DNA from 2 places in the Agrobacterium larrymoorei genome. Region 1 is predicted to be linked to the other one. Evidence: riboswitches for the same ligand, from Rfam matches in the RefSeq annotation. Region 1 holds a riboswitch; the other holds the start of a gene.
What was found. Region 1 has a riboswitch for thiamine pyrophosphate ahead of CFBP5473_RS19920 (hydroxyethylthiazole kinase). Riboswitches for the same ligand answer to the same signal wherever they lie in the genome.

Region 1 (7,453 bases):
AGCACGAAAATCTTTGCATCCGCGCCAATGTGAAGGCGAAGCGAAATCGCTTCATCGATATGCGCCACGAAGAAATGGCGGCAGCCCGCGTCATAAAGAACAGGCGCCACGATATCTGCGCCCAGCCCATAGGCACCGGCCTTGACCACCGCGCTCGTCACGGCTGCGGGAGCCTGTGCTGCCAGCGCCAGATAATTGTCGCGCAAGGCGCTCAAATCGATTGTCAGATAGCCGCTTGCGCCGCCTTTGGCCTTCTGATGGCTGATTGTCATGTCCATCGTCGTTCCCTTTATTCTTATCCGAATAAGCTATTGCAACGATGATCGAATTTTTGCAGATTGAATGGAATTTCATGCGACTAATCGCAGGAATGCGCAATTTTATGCAACGAAACGGAATGAAATTATGTCGTCTCTGGACGCTACGGATCGCCACATCATCCGCCTGCTGCGGCTCAATGCGCGCATGAGCAATGCCAAGCTTGCCGCAGAGGTTGGTCTTTCGCCATCCGCCTGCCTGCGGCGCGTGGATATTCTGGAGCGGGAAGGCGTCATTCGCGGCTATACCGCCATCACCGGAAGTGCCGCGGGCGACGAGATGATCTCCGTCATCGTGCAGATCACACTGGACCGGCAGACGGAAGATTTTCTCAACCGCTTCGAAAACGCCGTGCGGCGTTATCCCGAGGTGCGGGAATGCTATCTGATGACCGGCGGTTCCGATTATCACCTGCGCGTCGAGGTGGAGACGGCGGGAGATTTCGAGCGGGTGCACAAGGACATATTGTCCAAGCTACCGGGCGTCTCGCGCATTCACTCCAGCTTCGCCATCAGAAACGCGCTCGCTGGCGGCAAGCTGAAGGTGGCGGAGCGAAAGCCCTGAAACTCTAAGCATTCCACCAGCGATAAAAATGGTGCACGGGGCCGCGCCCTTTGCCGATCTGGATATTGCGCCCGGCGGCCAGTGCGCCCTGGAGATATTCCTTGGCAAGGCCAATCGCATCCGGCAGAGCCAGCCCAAGTGCCAGGTGGGCGGTAATCGCTGCGGCAAGCGTGCAGCCTGTTCCGTGGTCGTTCGTGGTTTCGATGCGCGGCATGGAAAACTCCTGCACGCTCGTCCCGTCGAGAAGAAGATCGGTGCTTTCCGGCCCGCTTCCATGCCCGCCCTTGATCAGCACGGCGCGGGCTCCAAGCGCAAGAATTTGCTCGGCCTGCTTTATCGTCGCCTTGCGGTCACCAGCGATTTGGCTGCCGGTCAGTAGCGCGGCTTCGGGAAGGTTAGGCGTTGCAAGCAGCGCCTGTGGCAGCAGTTCTGCGCGCAGCGTTTCCACCGCTTCCTCTCGCAACAGCCGGTCGCCGGATGTCGCCACCATGACGGGATCGAGAACCACCGGCTGCGATTGTCCGCTAAGCCGCTCTGCAATGATGCGGATCGTATCGATGCGCGATACCATGCCGATCTTCACGGCCCTGATATCGAGATCGGAAAAGACCGCGTCCATCTGCGCTGCGATCACTTCGGCAGATACATCTTCGACTGCGGTCACGCCCTTCGTGTTCTGCGCGGTAATGGCCGTAATCACGCTCGATGCATAAACGCCGAGTGCCGAAAAGGTCTTGATATCCGCCTGTACTCCGGCGCCGCCGCCGCTGTCGGAACCGGCAATGGTCAATGCAATGGCCGTCATGCGCGCGCTCCAAGACCCTTATCTACCGCCCGGCGAAATTCCTCGGTCGCGGCAGCAATATTTTCCGCGCGGAACAGTGCGGAAATCAGCGCCACACCATCGGCTCCGGCGGCGATGATGGAAGGAACACGTTCCAGCGTGATCCCGGCAATGGCCCCAACCGGCGTGTCGGGCCGCTTGTGACTTAGAAAATCTCGCAGTTCCTTCAGCCCCTCCAGCCCGACCGGGCGGTCGGGATTGACCTTGGATGTGGTCTCGAACACGCCACCAATGCAGGCGTAATCCGCAGAGGTTTCAGCCACGCGCTCAGCATCCGCCATCGATTTCACCGTCAGGCCTATGATGGCTTCGGCACCCAAAAGCCGTCTTGCCATCTCAGTCTCTATGTCATCTGCCCCCAGATGCACGCCATCTGCGCCCGCAGCCAAAGCCACATCCACGCGGTCATTGATCACCAGTGGTACGCCGGTCCCTTTTAGAGCCTGCGCAATCAGCCTCGCCTGCTCGATCATGCGCCGGGTGGAAGCGTGCTTGTCACGGTACTGGATAATCGTCGCGCCATGGCGCGCGGCAATGGCTGCAAGCTCCGGCAGAGGCGCAATATCTGCAAGCGACGCATCAACGAGCGCGTTCAGCCGATAATCAATCTTCGTCATGTTCAATCCTTGCATGGGAGAGAATGTCGTTGCCGTTAAGGTTGAAGAGCGCATCCAGAAACGCTGCTTCGAAACTGCCCGGCCCGCGCGCATGCCGGGCTGCAATCTCAGCCGAAACGCCGGTCACGGTCAGTGCTGCGGCAGCCGCCAGCATCACGTCGTTTTCCACCGCCATGAAGGCGGCAATCACGCCACCGGAAAGGCACCCGGTTCCCGTTACTTTCGCCATAAGGGAGTGGCCGTTGACGATGCGGATTTTGCGGGTTGTATCGCTTAAACGATCCACAGCCCCTGTCTGGATACGAAGCGCCGTGCCTACATCGCCGATCACGGCCATTTCGGCAGCATTTCCACGCATGATGGATGGGTTGAGTTGCGCCAGCTCATGGGTGAAATCCAGCCGAGAAGGCGAATAATCGCAATGAACGGGGTCCACGATCCACGGCTTGCCTTCCCCATTGGCAATCGAGACCGCCATGCGGATAACCTTGCGCCGTTCAGCATCCAGCGTGCCAAGATTGATCGTCAGCGCGTCTGTCTTGCGAACAAAACTTTCGATCTCTTCTTCCGAAGAGGTCATGGAAGGAATGCCGCCCACGGCGGTAATACCGTCTGCAGTAAACTTCTGCACCACCGTATTCATCAGGCAATGAACGCGCGGACGTCGCTCCCGCACACGCGCCAGAAGATCTGCCGCCGTTTGAGCGGTGGGAAAACTCGACATGTCTCAATCGCCTCCAGACGCTGAGATCAGGGCACATTCGAGCGGAGAAAAGAAAAGCTTTGCCAGCAGCGGCGACCGTTCCGTTCCTACGCCGGCATAACCCGGATCAGGTTCAAGAGTTCGGCTCACCGCCATCTCAGCATCGTTCGATGCTCCCCTCGGAATGAGCGGAAACTGTCGCTTTTTTGCAGATGTGTCAATGCTTCACATGAAGCGTCGATTGCCTTCAGGCAGTGACGGCCTGTCCCGCCTGCTTGCGGAAGCCCGGCAGCGACCGGGCGCTTTCTTCCAGTGCATCGATCAGGTGATCGATCGTCGTGCGCGCCGGTCTGCCGAGTGCGGTGATCACGCCCCATTGGAAGGGCACGTGGAAGGAAAGCGGCAGCACGGCAAGGTCTTTTACCGGCAGCCCGCTGACGGTGATCGATTCGACCACGGCGACCCCAAGCCCGGCGCGGGCAAGCGACATGGACACATAGGTCGCGTTGCTATCGACAATGCCGTACAACTCTATGCCCTGCTCGCTGAAAGCCTGCTCGATCTGCATGCGCAACCGGTAGGGATTGGCAGGCGCGATGATGCGGCGGCGGGCAAGGTCGAGCGGGGTTATGACGTCATTCTGCGCCAGCGGATCATCCTGCCTAACGATGGCAACGCAGGGCACTTCGCCGATCCAGTGCACGTCTATACCGGGATTATCCAGCGGAAGGCTTGCAAGGCCCACATCCGCCGTGCGCGCCACCACGGCCTGAACGACATTTTCGGACGCGATGCTGCGCACATGCACCTGGTTTGGAAACAGAGGCTCTGGCAGCTTTGCGAGTGCCGTGGGCACGAGGCTTGCGGCCAGGGCTGGCACCGCCATGATTTCGATGGGCCGCGTATCGGCATCATCGATCCGCCTTGCGCTTTCGCTGATCGTGCGCAACCCGCCAAGAAAAAGCTCGGCCTGCGAGAAGAAAGCAATGCCCTGCTCGGTCGGCGCAATGCGCGGTCCGTTGCGGTGCAGAAGGGTGAAACCGATATCCTGCTCGAGGTCTTGGATGAGGCGGCTGACGACCGGCTGGGATTTGCCCAAAGCCTTTGCCGCGCCCGTCATGCTTCCGATGGATACCACCGCAACGAATGCTTCAAGCTGCCGGGTATCCAGATATTTCTCAATCATTTTCAGGCCTTGGGTGGCACGGTCTCAGTCGACCATATGTTTCGGCGGCTTCAACAAAACCTTGGAGCCTTTCCATTCGACAAGGAAACGCTCTTATCACCTGAAATGGACGTTTCAGGGGTTTTGCCCGTATGGAAGTGAAATAATTTGCCCACCCGTAGACCCAAACCGCGAGGGCCTTTCAATGTGGTAGGTGATGGCGCTTCCAGTGGCAAGCGCTATATTTTCACAACTGCGCGTTTTCCTGATCGGCCAGTTCCGGCTTCTTGCCTTCGAATAGGCGCGCGCGCGAACCGTTGAGATGCTGGCGCATCAACCGGCGGGAAAGCTCGCAATCGCGGTTCTTGATCGCCTCGTAAATGGCGGCGTGTTCGTCATAGACATGGCGAAGACCAAGCATCGAATTCTTCAGCGAAAGCCCGTGAAACTGCATGCCGACGGCAATATGATCCTTCAGCGCTTCCATGGCGGTGGAGAAATAGGTATTGCCGGAAGCCTTGGCGATTGCCAGATGAAACTGGAAATCGGCATCTTCCCGGTGCCGCTGACGGTTGGTCGCTTCTTTCAGCGAAGCCAGCGCGCGGCTGATCAGGGCAAGTTCCGCCTCGCCATAACGCTCCGCCGCGCAGGCTGCTGCTTCCGGCTCCACCGTCATGCGAAATTCGTAACAGTTCTGCAGATCGGCAATATTTTCCAGCGGGCTGAAGCCTAGCGCCTGCTTGACGCCGATGCTGCGCACGAAGCTGCCCGCACCCTGCCGCGAATAGACAAGGCCCTTGTCGCGCAGCTTTTTCAGCGCATCGCGCACAATGGGGCGGGAAACTTCGAATTCGGCGGCAAGATCGTGCTCCGTCGGCAGGCGCTCGTCATTCTTGTACGCGCCGGACTTGATGGCATGCTGAAGCCGTTCGTAAACGACGTCGCTCAAACTCTTGCGATGAGAAACCTGTTCTATCGCCCCCATGTTTTCTCAGCCTCTCCACCTGTTACAGCCTCGGCCAGCCGGACGAGTGTGTCCTCCGCTCCGAAGCCGCCTGATTTGGTAATGTAGAAGGTGCCATTCATTTCAGCAACGGGTAGGCCGGGCATTGCTTCGCCAACGAAACGCAGCAGATGAATGCCCTGCGCGTCGAAATAGGCCTCCGCCGTCGCCCCGCCGGAGAGCAGAACGGTGTCACCCTGCCGCACCATGGTTGCCAGGGAAGCGGAAAGTGCCGCCGCAGCTTGAGTTGCCGCGACTTCCGTTTCTGCGGGCACCGCCTGCAACAGCGTGATTGCCGCATTTTCCTGCCGGGTTTGACTGGAAGAAATCACCCCATTGGGTGCGGCATGATAGGCAAGGTCGGGATATCTGGCGCGAAGCTTCGACACCTGCTCCAGCGTGATCGGGTCGCGCGAACCCACCGCCATGACGACGCGGTGTGTGGGATAGGAAATTGGCTGGGCCTCCGTAGAGGCACCCCCCGCAATGGCTTTTGCCAGCGACAGCGCGCCGACCAACAGCTCATCCGGCTGAATGCCGTCAGCCACTGCCCGCATTTCCTCTGGCGTTGTCGTGTCCGGAAAACGGCATCGCGCCGCCAGCCGTCCAAGCTTCTCCGCAATCGAAATCGGGGCCGCCACCCCGAATCCTTCGATCATGCCGTTGCGCACAATGCGCCCGAATTCCGGAATGCCGGGCAGCACCACCGCGCGCTCGAATCCCAGCGCCTCGAGCTCCTCCTCAAGATTGCCTTTCAGCCGGGAATCGACCTTCTTGAACAGCCGGATGCCGGGTTTGAGTGCGGCTTTAACGGCTGCGACCCGTTGCGCTGCCTCACCCGCCGGAATTTCACGGCTTCGCGTGGTGACGGTTATGACGGCGGCATCGCTTTCGATGGCTTCCGCAATGAAGCGTTGATCGGCAACGACGGTGACTTTCTTTCCTGCAGCGGCAAAAGGCGCTGCCGTATCCAGCGCGCCCGTCAGATCATCCGCCACGATCAAAAGCCTGTCGAAATGCCTGCTCATTCCTGTTTCATTCCTTGTATCGATGTCGCGATAGGGAGGTCCCGGCTCTCGCATTGACCTCCCCTCTTGCGTCATCCTCGGGCTTGACCCGAGGATCCATCCACGTTGCGGGTGGCGAGACGTCGGTGGATGCTCGGGTCAAGCCCGAGCATGACGGCGGTGGGCGGGAGCGCCACCCGCCAAACCGCGTCCTCTCAATAAGCCGCCCGATAAACCCCCAGCACGTCCTCCACCGACATATCCCGCGGGTTATTGTTCATCAGCCGCCGGATGGCGTGGGCCTCCGTTGCCCAGTCTGAAAGGTCCGCTTCCTGCGCCTTATGCGCCGAAAGCCGCATCTCCACGCCGAGTGCCTTGCAGAAGCCATAGGCAGCATCGAGCACACCTTCCGGGTCTTTCGCGACCGCAAGACCGAGCGCTTCGAGCACTTCTGCGGTCTTCTCTGCGCGGGCAGGCACGTTGAAGGCCAGCACGTGCGGGAAGATGATGGCGTTTGCCAGGCCGTGGGGAAGGCCCAGCCGGGTTCCGAGCGGGTAGGCCAGCGCATGGCCCGCTGCCGTATTGACCGGGCCGAGGCAGATGCCGCCGTAATAGGAGGCGAGCATCATGCCCGCGCGCGCTTCGGTATCCTTGCCGTTTTCCACAGCACGGGCCAGATATTTGCCGACGAGGCGGATGCCCATGCGGGCGTAACCATCGATCAGGTCGTGGGCGTTGATGTTGGTGAAGGCTTCGACGCAATGGGCCATGGCGTCGATACCGGTTGCAGCCGTTACCGCCGGCGGAACGGACCATGTCAGTTCAGGGTCGAGAATGGCGATATCTGCCAGCAGATGCGGGCTTTCCACTGCCTTTTTCGAATGCGTTGCGCTATCGGTAATCAGCGCGCGGATACCGGCTTCGGAACCAGTACCTGCAGTCGTCGCGACCTGCGCCAGCGCGGTGCGTCTGCCAGCCACCTTGTTGGGGCCGACGACATGATCCAGAGACTGGTTGCCATCCCACAAGGCTGCAACGAGCTTGGCCACATCCAGCACCGAGCCGCCGCCGAGGCCGACGACCAGTTCGGGTTTCAGCGCCCGCGCCGTTGCCAGGGCCGCATCCAGCGCCTTGTCATCCGGCTCCGGCGGAGTGTTCGAGAAGACCTCGATATCGCCGGATAGCTTCAGCCGGTCGACGAAGCCGACCGTGTGTTCGGTGGCGATCACCAG
Region 2 (7,453 bases), on a different replicon from region 1:
TTCGGCTCGTCGCGCACTATTTCCAACGTGGCTGAAGGGCAAGTGCACCTTCGCCTCAAAAGCGGCAAGGCCATCGTCCTTGCCCGTCCCTATGATTTGACCGGAGCCTGATGCCTTGGCACCTCCCATTTTGAAACTCGACGATATCAAGCTGACCTTCGGCGTGACGCCGCTTCTGGACGGCGCCAATTTCCAGGTGGAGCCGGGCGACCGCATCTGCCTTGTCGGTCGCAACGGTTCCGGCAAATCGACGCTGATGAAGATTGCTGCCGGTCTGGTGGAGGCACAGTCCGGAGAGGTTTTTCGCCATCCCTCCGCTACGATCCGTTATCTGGAGCAGGCACCGGATTTTGGTGGTTACGAGACGGTGCAGGCCTATGCGGAATCCGGTCTCGGGCCGGGGGATGATGCCTATCGCGTCACCTATCTTCTGGAGCATCTGGGGCTGACCGGACAGGAAAATCCGGCGAGCCTTTCCGGTGGAGAAGCCCGTCGCGCAGCGCTTGCGCGCGTCATGGCGCCGCAGCCGGATATCCTGATGTTGGACGAGCCGACCAACCATCTCGATCTGCCCACCATAGAATGGCTGGAAGGCGAATTGCAGCAGACGCGCAGCGCGCTGGTGCTGATCTCGCACGACCGCCGCTTTCTTGAAAAGGTTTCGACGGCAACGGTGTGGCTCGACCGCGGGCAATCCCGTCGCCTCAATCGCGGCTTTGCCCATTTCGAGGAATGGCGCGACAAGGTTCTGGAAGAGGAAGAGCTGGAACAGCACAAACTCGGCAAGGCTATCGAGCGTGAAGAACACTGGATGCGCTATGGCGTCACGGCGCGGCGCAAGCGCAACATGCGCCGTGTGGGCGAACTGCGGGACATGCGCGCGGCCTATCGCGGGCACACCGGCCCACAGGGTACCGTGCAGGCAACGGTTACGGAGGGTCGCGAATCCGGCAAGCTGGTGATCGAAGCGGATACCATCACCAAGTCCTATGGGGATCGCACCATCGTTGCGCCCTTCTCCCTGCGCGTCAATCGCGGCGATTGCATCGGCTTCGTCGGCCCCAATGGTGCTGGCAAGACGACGCTTCTGAAGATGCTGACGGGCCAGCTGGAACCGGATAGCGGCACGGTGAAGCTCGGCACCAAGCTCGAAATCGCCACTCTCGACCAGAAGCGTGAGGACCTGAACCTCGAGGATACGCTTGCTCATTACCTGACGGACGGGCGCGGCGACAACCTGCTGGTCAATGGCGAGGTCAAGCATGTGACCGGCTATATGAAGGACTTCCTGTTCCAGCCGGAACAGGCGCGCACGCCGATCCGCAAGCTTTCCGGCGGTGAGCGTGCACGCCTCATTCTGGCGCGCATTCTAGCCAAGCCGACCAATCTTCTGATCCTCGATGAGCCGACGAACGATCTCGATATCGAGACGCTCGATCTGTTGCAGGAAATCGTCGCGAATTTTTCCGGCACCGTCATTCTCGTCAGCCACGACCGCGATTTCCTCGACCGCACGGTGACCTCAACCATCGCACCCGCCAACCCGGATGCGCCGGATGGACGCTGGATCGAATATGCTGGCGGCTATTCCGATATGATGGCGCAGCGCAAAGGCGCTGCCGATGACAAGCGCCGGGCGGAAAAGCAGGATAAGGCGAAATCCACCGCAAGCACTGCTGCGGCTTCGGAACCGTCCAAGGCCAAGGGCAAGCTGTCCTTCAAGCAGAAATTCGCGCTCGAAAATCTGCCCAAGGAGATGGAGCAGACGCAGGGCGAAATTGCCAAGCGTGAGGAACGCATGGCCGATCCGCAGCTCTTCGCCAAAGACCCCGGCGCATTCAACAAGCTGGCCGACGAGATGGCAAAGCTAAGGCACAAGCTGGAGGCCATGGAAGAAGAGTGGCTGGAACTGGAGATGCTGCGGGAAGAGCTGGAAGGATAAAAATTCCTGCTCTTGTTGGGATCGTCTCTCCTTAACCGTCTTTGACAGGTAAGCGAATTTACGTTTTCCTATTCAAAACGGGAGGAACCCAGACCATGCGCATGATTTTCGTCAATTTACCGGTCAAGAATATCGAGGCGTCGAAAGCGTTCTTCACCGCGCTCGGCTTCAGTTTCAATCCGGAATATTCGGATGAGCGCACGCTCTGCATGATCGTGGAGAAGAACATCTTCGTCATGCTTCTTCAGGAAGAGCGGTTCCGGGACTTCATCAACGGCGATATTGCGGATGCCAATAGCAGCACCGAAGTCTTGACCTGCCTTTCAGCCTCCAGCCGCGACGAGATAGACAGCATGCTGGCGACGGCGCTCTCTTCGGGCGGGCGCGAATGGAAGCCGGTGCAGGATCATGGCTTCATGTATGCAGGCAGCTTTCAGGATCCTGACGGGCATGTCTGGGAACTGGTGCATATGACCGAGCAGGCGTAACGGCTTGCGCCTTGCCAACGGCCTCATGTGCGATTACATCTTCGCGAAGATCTAACGGGGTGCTTTGTCTTGAGAGACAGGGCTGAGAGGCATCTGCCAACCCGAAGAACCTGATCCGGTTAACACCGGCGGAGGGATTAGACGGCTTCCATCCAGACGCCTATTCCCGTTTGCCCATTCGAGGAGGTGTCTGATGCTGCGTCGTTTGTTCCTGTCTGGCCTTGTTGCCTCGTCGTTTCTTCTGCCCGGCCTCGCCGCAGCGCAGGATAAGAAGGTACTGACGGTCTATACTTACGAAAGCTTCGTTTCCGAATGGGGTCCCGGCCCCAAGGTCAAGGAGGCTTTCGAAAAAACCTGCAATTGCACCGTCAATTTCGTCGGTGTGGCCGATGGTGTTGCGCTGCTCAACCGGCTGAAGCTGGAAGGTACGGGCTCCAAGGCGGATGTCGTCGTGGGTCTCGATACGAACCTCATTGCCGAGGCAAAGCAAACCGGACTTTTCGAAGCTTCGGGGATCGATAGTTCTTCCGCAAAGGTGCCGGGCGGCTTCAAGGATGATGTGTTCGTTCCCTATGATTACGGCCACTTCGCCGTCGTCTACGATACGCAGGTGACGAAGAACCCGCCGAAAAGCATGAAGGAACTGGTCGAGGGCGACCCGTCCCAGAAGATTGCCATTCAGGACCCGCGCACATCGACGCCGGGCCTCGGGCTTCTGCTCTGGGTGAAATCGATCTACGGAGATAAGGCGCCGGAAGCCTGGGCGAAGCTCAAGAACCGCGTTTTGACGGTGACGCCGGGATGGTCGGAATCCTACGGCCTGTTCACCAAGGGCGAGGTGCCGATGGTGCTTTCCTACACCACCTCTCCTGCCTATCACATGGTTGCCGAGCATAGCGAGCGGTATCAGGCAGCGAGCTTCGAGGAAGGCCATTACATCCAGATCGAAGTGGCCGGTATTCTGAAGAATGCGCCGGACAAGGAGCTTGCCAAGCAGTTCCTCGCTTTCATTCTGACGCCGGGCTTTCAGGATGCGATTCCGGAAAACAACTGGATGATGCCGGTGACGGCAACGTCCCAACCGTTGCCGGATGCATTCAGCAAGCTCGTCCAGCCGACGAAGACGTTCCTGATGTCGCCTGAAGAGGTGGCAAAGAACCGCAAGGCGTGGATCGACGAATGGCTGACGGCCATGAGCGTGAAGTAAGCGCGAAAGGTCGCGTTACATGATCGCGCGCAGCGACAGACGCAGGTTCTTGATCGGCGGCACGGCGGCATTCATCACCGTGCTTCTGTTCATTGGGCTCGCCGTCGCTGCGCTGCTGGCTTTCGATACGGGTGCTGCTTCGGAGGCTCTTTTCGATACCTATACGTTGCGCATCCTACGCTTCACGCTCTGGCAGGCGACGCTTTCGACTGTGCTTTCAGTCGTTCTTGGATTGCCCGTGGCGCTGGCGCTGGCGCGTCAGGCCGATTTTCCCGGTCGCATCTGGATCATACGGTTGATGGCGGTTCCCATGGGGTTGCCAGTCATTGTAGGCGCTCTCGGGTTGATTTCCATCTGGGGCAGGCAGGGTTTGCTGAACACGGCGCTGCTGGCCGCGGGTGCGGAGCAGCCCTTCAGTATTTATGGCTTGTCTGGCATTCTCATCGCCCATGTCTTCTTCAATCTGCCGCTTGCCGTGCGCTTCTTTCTGGCAGGGCTTGAGAGAATACCGGGCGAGTACTGGCGGATGAGCGCCAGCCTTGGCATGGGCTCATGGTCCGTTTTTCGCTTTATCGAATGGCCGGTCGTTCAGCGGCTGGTGCCGGGTGTTGCGGGTCTCATCTTCATGCTCTGCGCCACCAGCTTTACCCTCGTCCTGCTGCTTGGCGGAGGGCCAGCAGCGACGACTATCGAGGTTGCGATCTATCAGGCGCTTCGGTTCGATTTCGATCCGCCGCGCGCCATCGCCCTGTCATTGATGCAAATCGTCATGACGGGCCTTCTGCTCGTGCTTCTCTCGCTTTTGCCTGTAGCGGATGCCGAAGGGCAAACGTATGGGCGTAACGCAAGACGGTTCGATGGTGGCCGCATTCTAACGCGCCTGTGGGATGCAACGGCAATTCTGCTCTTGATCCTTTGGGTTGGCTTGCCTTTGGTCGCGGTAGCGGCCTCAGGCGTAACAGCAGATTTAACGCGGCTTCTCGGCACGCAGATTTTTCTTCGTGCGGCTTTGACCAGCCTGTCGATTGCGGTCGTCTCGGCGTTGCTGGCAACGTTGATTTCGGTCGCTCTCAGCCGGGCGCGTCAGGTAATCACCGAAAACAGGAAAGCGGGTGTATCCGCCAGATTCCTGTCCGCCTCTTTCGGCGCAGGCGCATCACTCGTTCTCCTCCTGCCGCCCGTCGTTCTTGGCAGCGGCTGGTTTCTGCTCCTGCGTCCGCTTGGCGATGTCGCGGTTTATGCTCCGGCGCTGGTGGCACTCATCAATATGCTGATGGCCTTGCCCTTTGTCATGCGGGTGCTAGAGCCAGCCTTCATCACGCATCAGGCTCGAACGGGGAAGCTATCGGCAAGTCTCGGCATGAGTGGTCTGTCGCGTTTCCGCCTTATCGACTGGCCAGTGCTCTGGCGTCCGTTCGCCATGGCCTTTTCCTTCGCGATGGCGCTTTCACTGGGTGATCTCGGTGCCGTTGCACTTTTCGGCTCTGAGAGTTTCGTGACGTTGCCTTGGCTGGTCTACAGCAATATGGGCAGTTACAGAACCAATGATGCGGCGGGCTATGCCTTCATTCTGGGTGTCATCTGCCTGTGTCTGGCGGCGGGCGGTGTCTCGCGACAATCCAATCCAGCAAAGGCGGCGGCATGAGTGAGCAGGCATCGGGCGTCCGTCTGGACAAGGTAGCGCTGACGCTGGGCGAACAGGATTTTTCCTTCGATTGCCTGTTCGAAAGCGGCAAGGTAACGGCGGTCGTTGGGCCATCCGGTTCAGGCAAGTCGACACTGCTCAATCTCGTTGCCGGTTTCGAAAAGCCGGATTCCGGGCGCGTTCTGATCGGGCAAGAGGATGTGAGCAATCACGATCCTGCCGAGCGTCCGGTTTCGCTGATCTTTCAGGACAATAATCTCTTCGCGCATCTGGATGTCTTCACCAATGTCGGGCTTGGCATCGATCCATCGCTTCGGCTTTCGCAGGCGCAACGTGAATCCATCAGGACCGCTTTGGAACGGGTGGGGCTTGCCGGTTTCGAGAAAAGGCTGCCTTCCAGCATGTCGGGCGGTGAGCGTCAGCGCGCCGCGCTTGCCCGCGCGCTCGTGCGCAAGCGATCCATCATGCTGCTGGACGAGCCTTTCGCAGCGCTCGATCCGGGTCTGCGGGCGGGCATGGCGGCGCTTTTGAAAGAGTTGCATCTGGAAAGTAACAATACGGTTCTACTCGTCACTCATCACCCGGATGACATACGTCGTCTTGCCGATGAGGTGGTTTTTCTTGGCTCCGGCAGAATCGTTTTTCAGGGAGACACGCAGTCTTTCTTCGCTGCGACGGATATTCACGAAATCGGTACTTTTCTTGATCTTTAGCCTGCCGCAGTGCCACAATTTGGACGCGGCGCGGTGTCAACCCTGCAAATACACACTGATGGTCCGCATATTTTGCACTTGCGAATCTGAACCAACTATTTGAGAAATATGCCGACACCATCTTTCGTCAGAATATTTCCACGCTATGGATCGTTTTCGCAGTTCGAGCATTTGTGTGCCCATCGGGGTAAATCTGGTATTCTGGTCTGCTTATAACGGATGATCAGGAACGTTAGGAGCAGACTGGCAGAATGATGACGCGTGTGAAGGCCTTAGAGGGCCGCACCTCCGGTCAGACAATTGTAAACAGGGTCAGGTCGGGCCGGGGCATTATCGCCCTGACCGCAGCATCGCTTATGCTTACGTCCTGCCAGTCGCTGTTCAGCCCCGCCTACCAGTCTTCGCTGAAACCGTCCGACAATCCGCAAACCGTGGAAGAGGTGCAGAAGAACGATCCGCGCGCGCAGATGGGCGCGCGTGAGCATCCGCGCATCGTGGCGAGCTATGGCGGCGAATATCATGACGACAAGACCGAACGTCTCGTTGCCAGAATTGCAGGTGCGCTGACGGCGGTTTCTGAAAACCCGCAGCAGTCCTATCGCATCACCATCTTGAATTCTCCGGCGATCAACGCCTTCGCCCTTCCGGGCGGCTACCTCTATGTGACGCGCGGTCTTCTGGCGCTTGCCAATGATGCGTCGGAAGTCGCAGCCGTTCTTTCGCATGAAATGGGTCACGTAACGGCCAACCACGGCATCGAGCGTCAGCGCCGCGAAGAGGCCGAAGTCATCGCGAGCCGTGTGGTGGCGGAAGTTCTGTCCAGTGATCTTGCTGGCAAGCAGGCGCTTGCGCGCGGCAAGCTGCGTCTTGCCGCCTTCTCGCGCCAGCAGGAATTGCAGGCGGATGTCATCGGCGTTCGGATGCTGGGCGAGGCGGGCTATGACCCCTACGCCTCTCCCCGCTTCCTCGATTCCATGGCGGCCTATGCGCGCTTCACCTCCGCCGATCCGGATAGCGACCAGAGCCTCGACTTTCTTTCGAGCCACCCGAACACGCCGCAGCGTATTGAGCTTGCCAAGCGCCATGCCCGCGCCTTCGGGCAGGAAGGCGAGGTGGGTGACAAGGGTCGCGACTGGTTCCTGAATGGTATCGATGGTTTGCTTTATGGCGATAGCCCGCAGGAAGGTTATGTCCGCGGCAACACGTTCCTGCACGGCAATCTCGGCATTCGCTTCGATGTACCGGACGGTTTCCAGATCGACAATAAGGTCGAAGCCGTTCTGGCGACGGGGCCGGGCGATATGGCCATTCGATTCGACGGTGTGGCCGACCCCAAGCAGACGAGCCTGCCGAATTACTTGACCAGCGGCTGGGTTGCCGGTTTGCTGCCGGAAACGGTTCGCGAAATTCAGGTGAATGGACTGCCCGCCGCCACGGCCCGCGCCAGCGCGGACAAAT

Region 2: it holds a riboswitch for thiamine pyrophosphate, as region 1 does, so the genes downstream of both, thiB (thiamine ABC transporter substrate binding subunit) here and CFBP5473_RS19920 (hydroxyethylthiazole kinase) in region 1, are expected to answer to the same signal.

What each region holds. Positions count from the first base shown of each region.
Region 1 is NZ_CP039692.1:1,219,435-1,226,887, forward strand. It holds gene alr (alanine racemase) at 1-278, opposite strand, end outside; gene CFBP5473_RS19905 (Lrp/AsnC family transcriptional regulator) at 406-882, shown strand; gene thiD (bifunctional hydroxymethylpyrimidine kinase/phosphomethylpyrimidine kinase) at 887-1,687, opposite strand; gene thiE (thiamine phosphate synthase) at 1,684-2,343, opposite strand; gene CFBP5473_RS19920 (hydroxyethylthiazole kinase) at 2,330-3,067, opposite strand; TPP riboswitch at 3,134-3,236, opposite strand; gene CFBP5473_RS19925 (LysR family transcriptional regulator) at 3,294-4,232, opposite strand; gene CFBP5473_RS19930 (FadR/GntR family transcriptional regulator) at 4,459-5,196, opposite strand; gene CFBP5473_RS19935 (four-carbon acid sugar kinase family protein) at 5,184-6,242, opposite strand; gene CFBP5473_RS19940 (iron-containing alcohol dehydrogenase) at 6,437-7,453, opposite strand, start outside.
Region 2 is NZ_CP039691.1:397,704-405,156, reverse strand. It holds gene CFBP5473_RS01870 (thiamine diphosphokinase) at 1-111, shown strand, start outside; gene CFBP5473_RS01865 (ABC-F family ATP-binding cassette domain-containing protein) at 116-1,942, shown strand; gene CFBP5473_RS01860 (VOC family protein) at 2,038-2,430, shown strand; TPP riboswitch at 2,476-2,584, shown strand; gene thiB (thiamine ABC transporter substrate binding subunit) at 2,624-3,637, shown strand; gene thiP (thiamine/thiamine pyrophosphate ABC transporter permease ThiP) at 3,657-5,282, shown strand; gene CFBP5473_RS01845 (thiamine ABC transporter ATP-binding protein) at 5,279-5,995, shown strand; gene CFBP5473_RS01840 (M48 family metalloprotease) at 6,250-7,453, shown strand, end outside.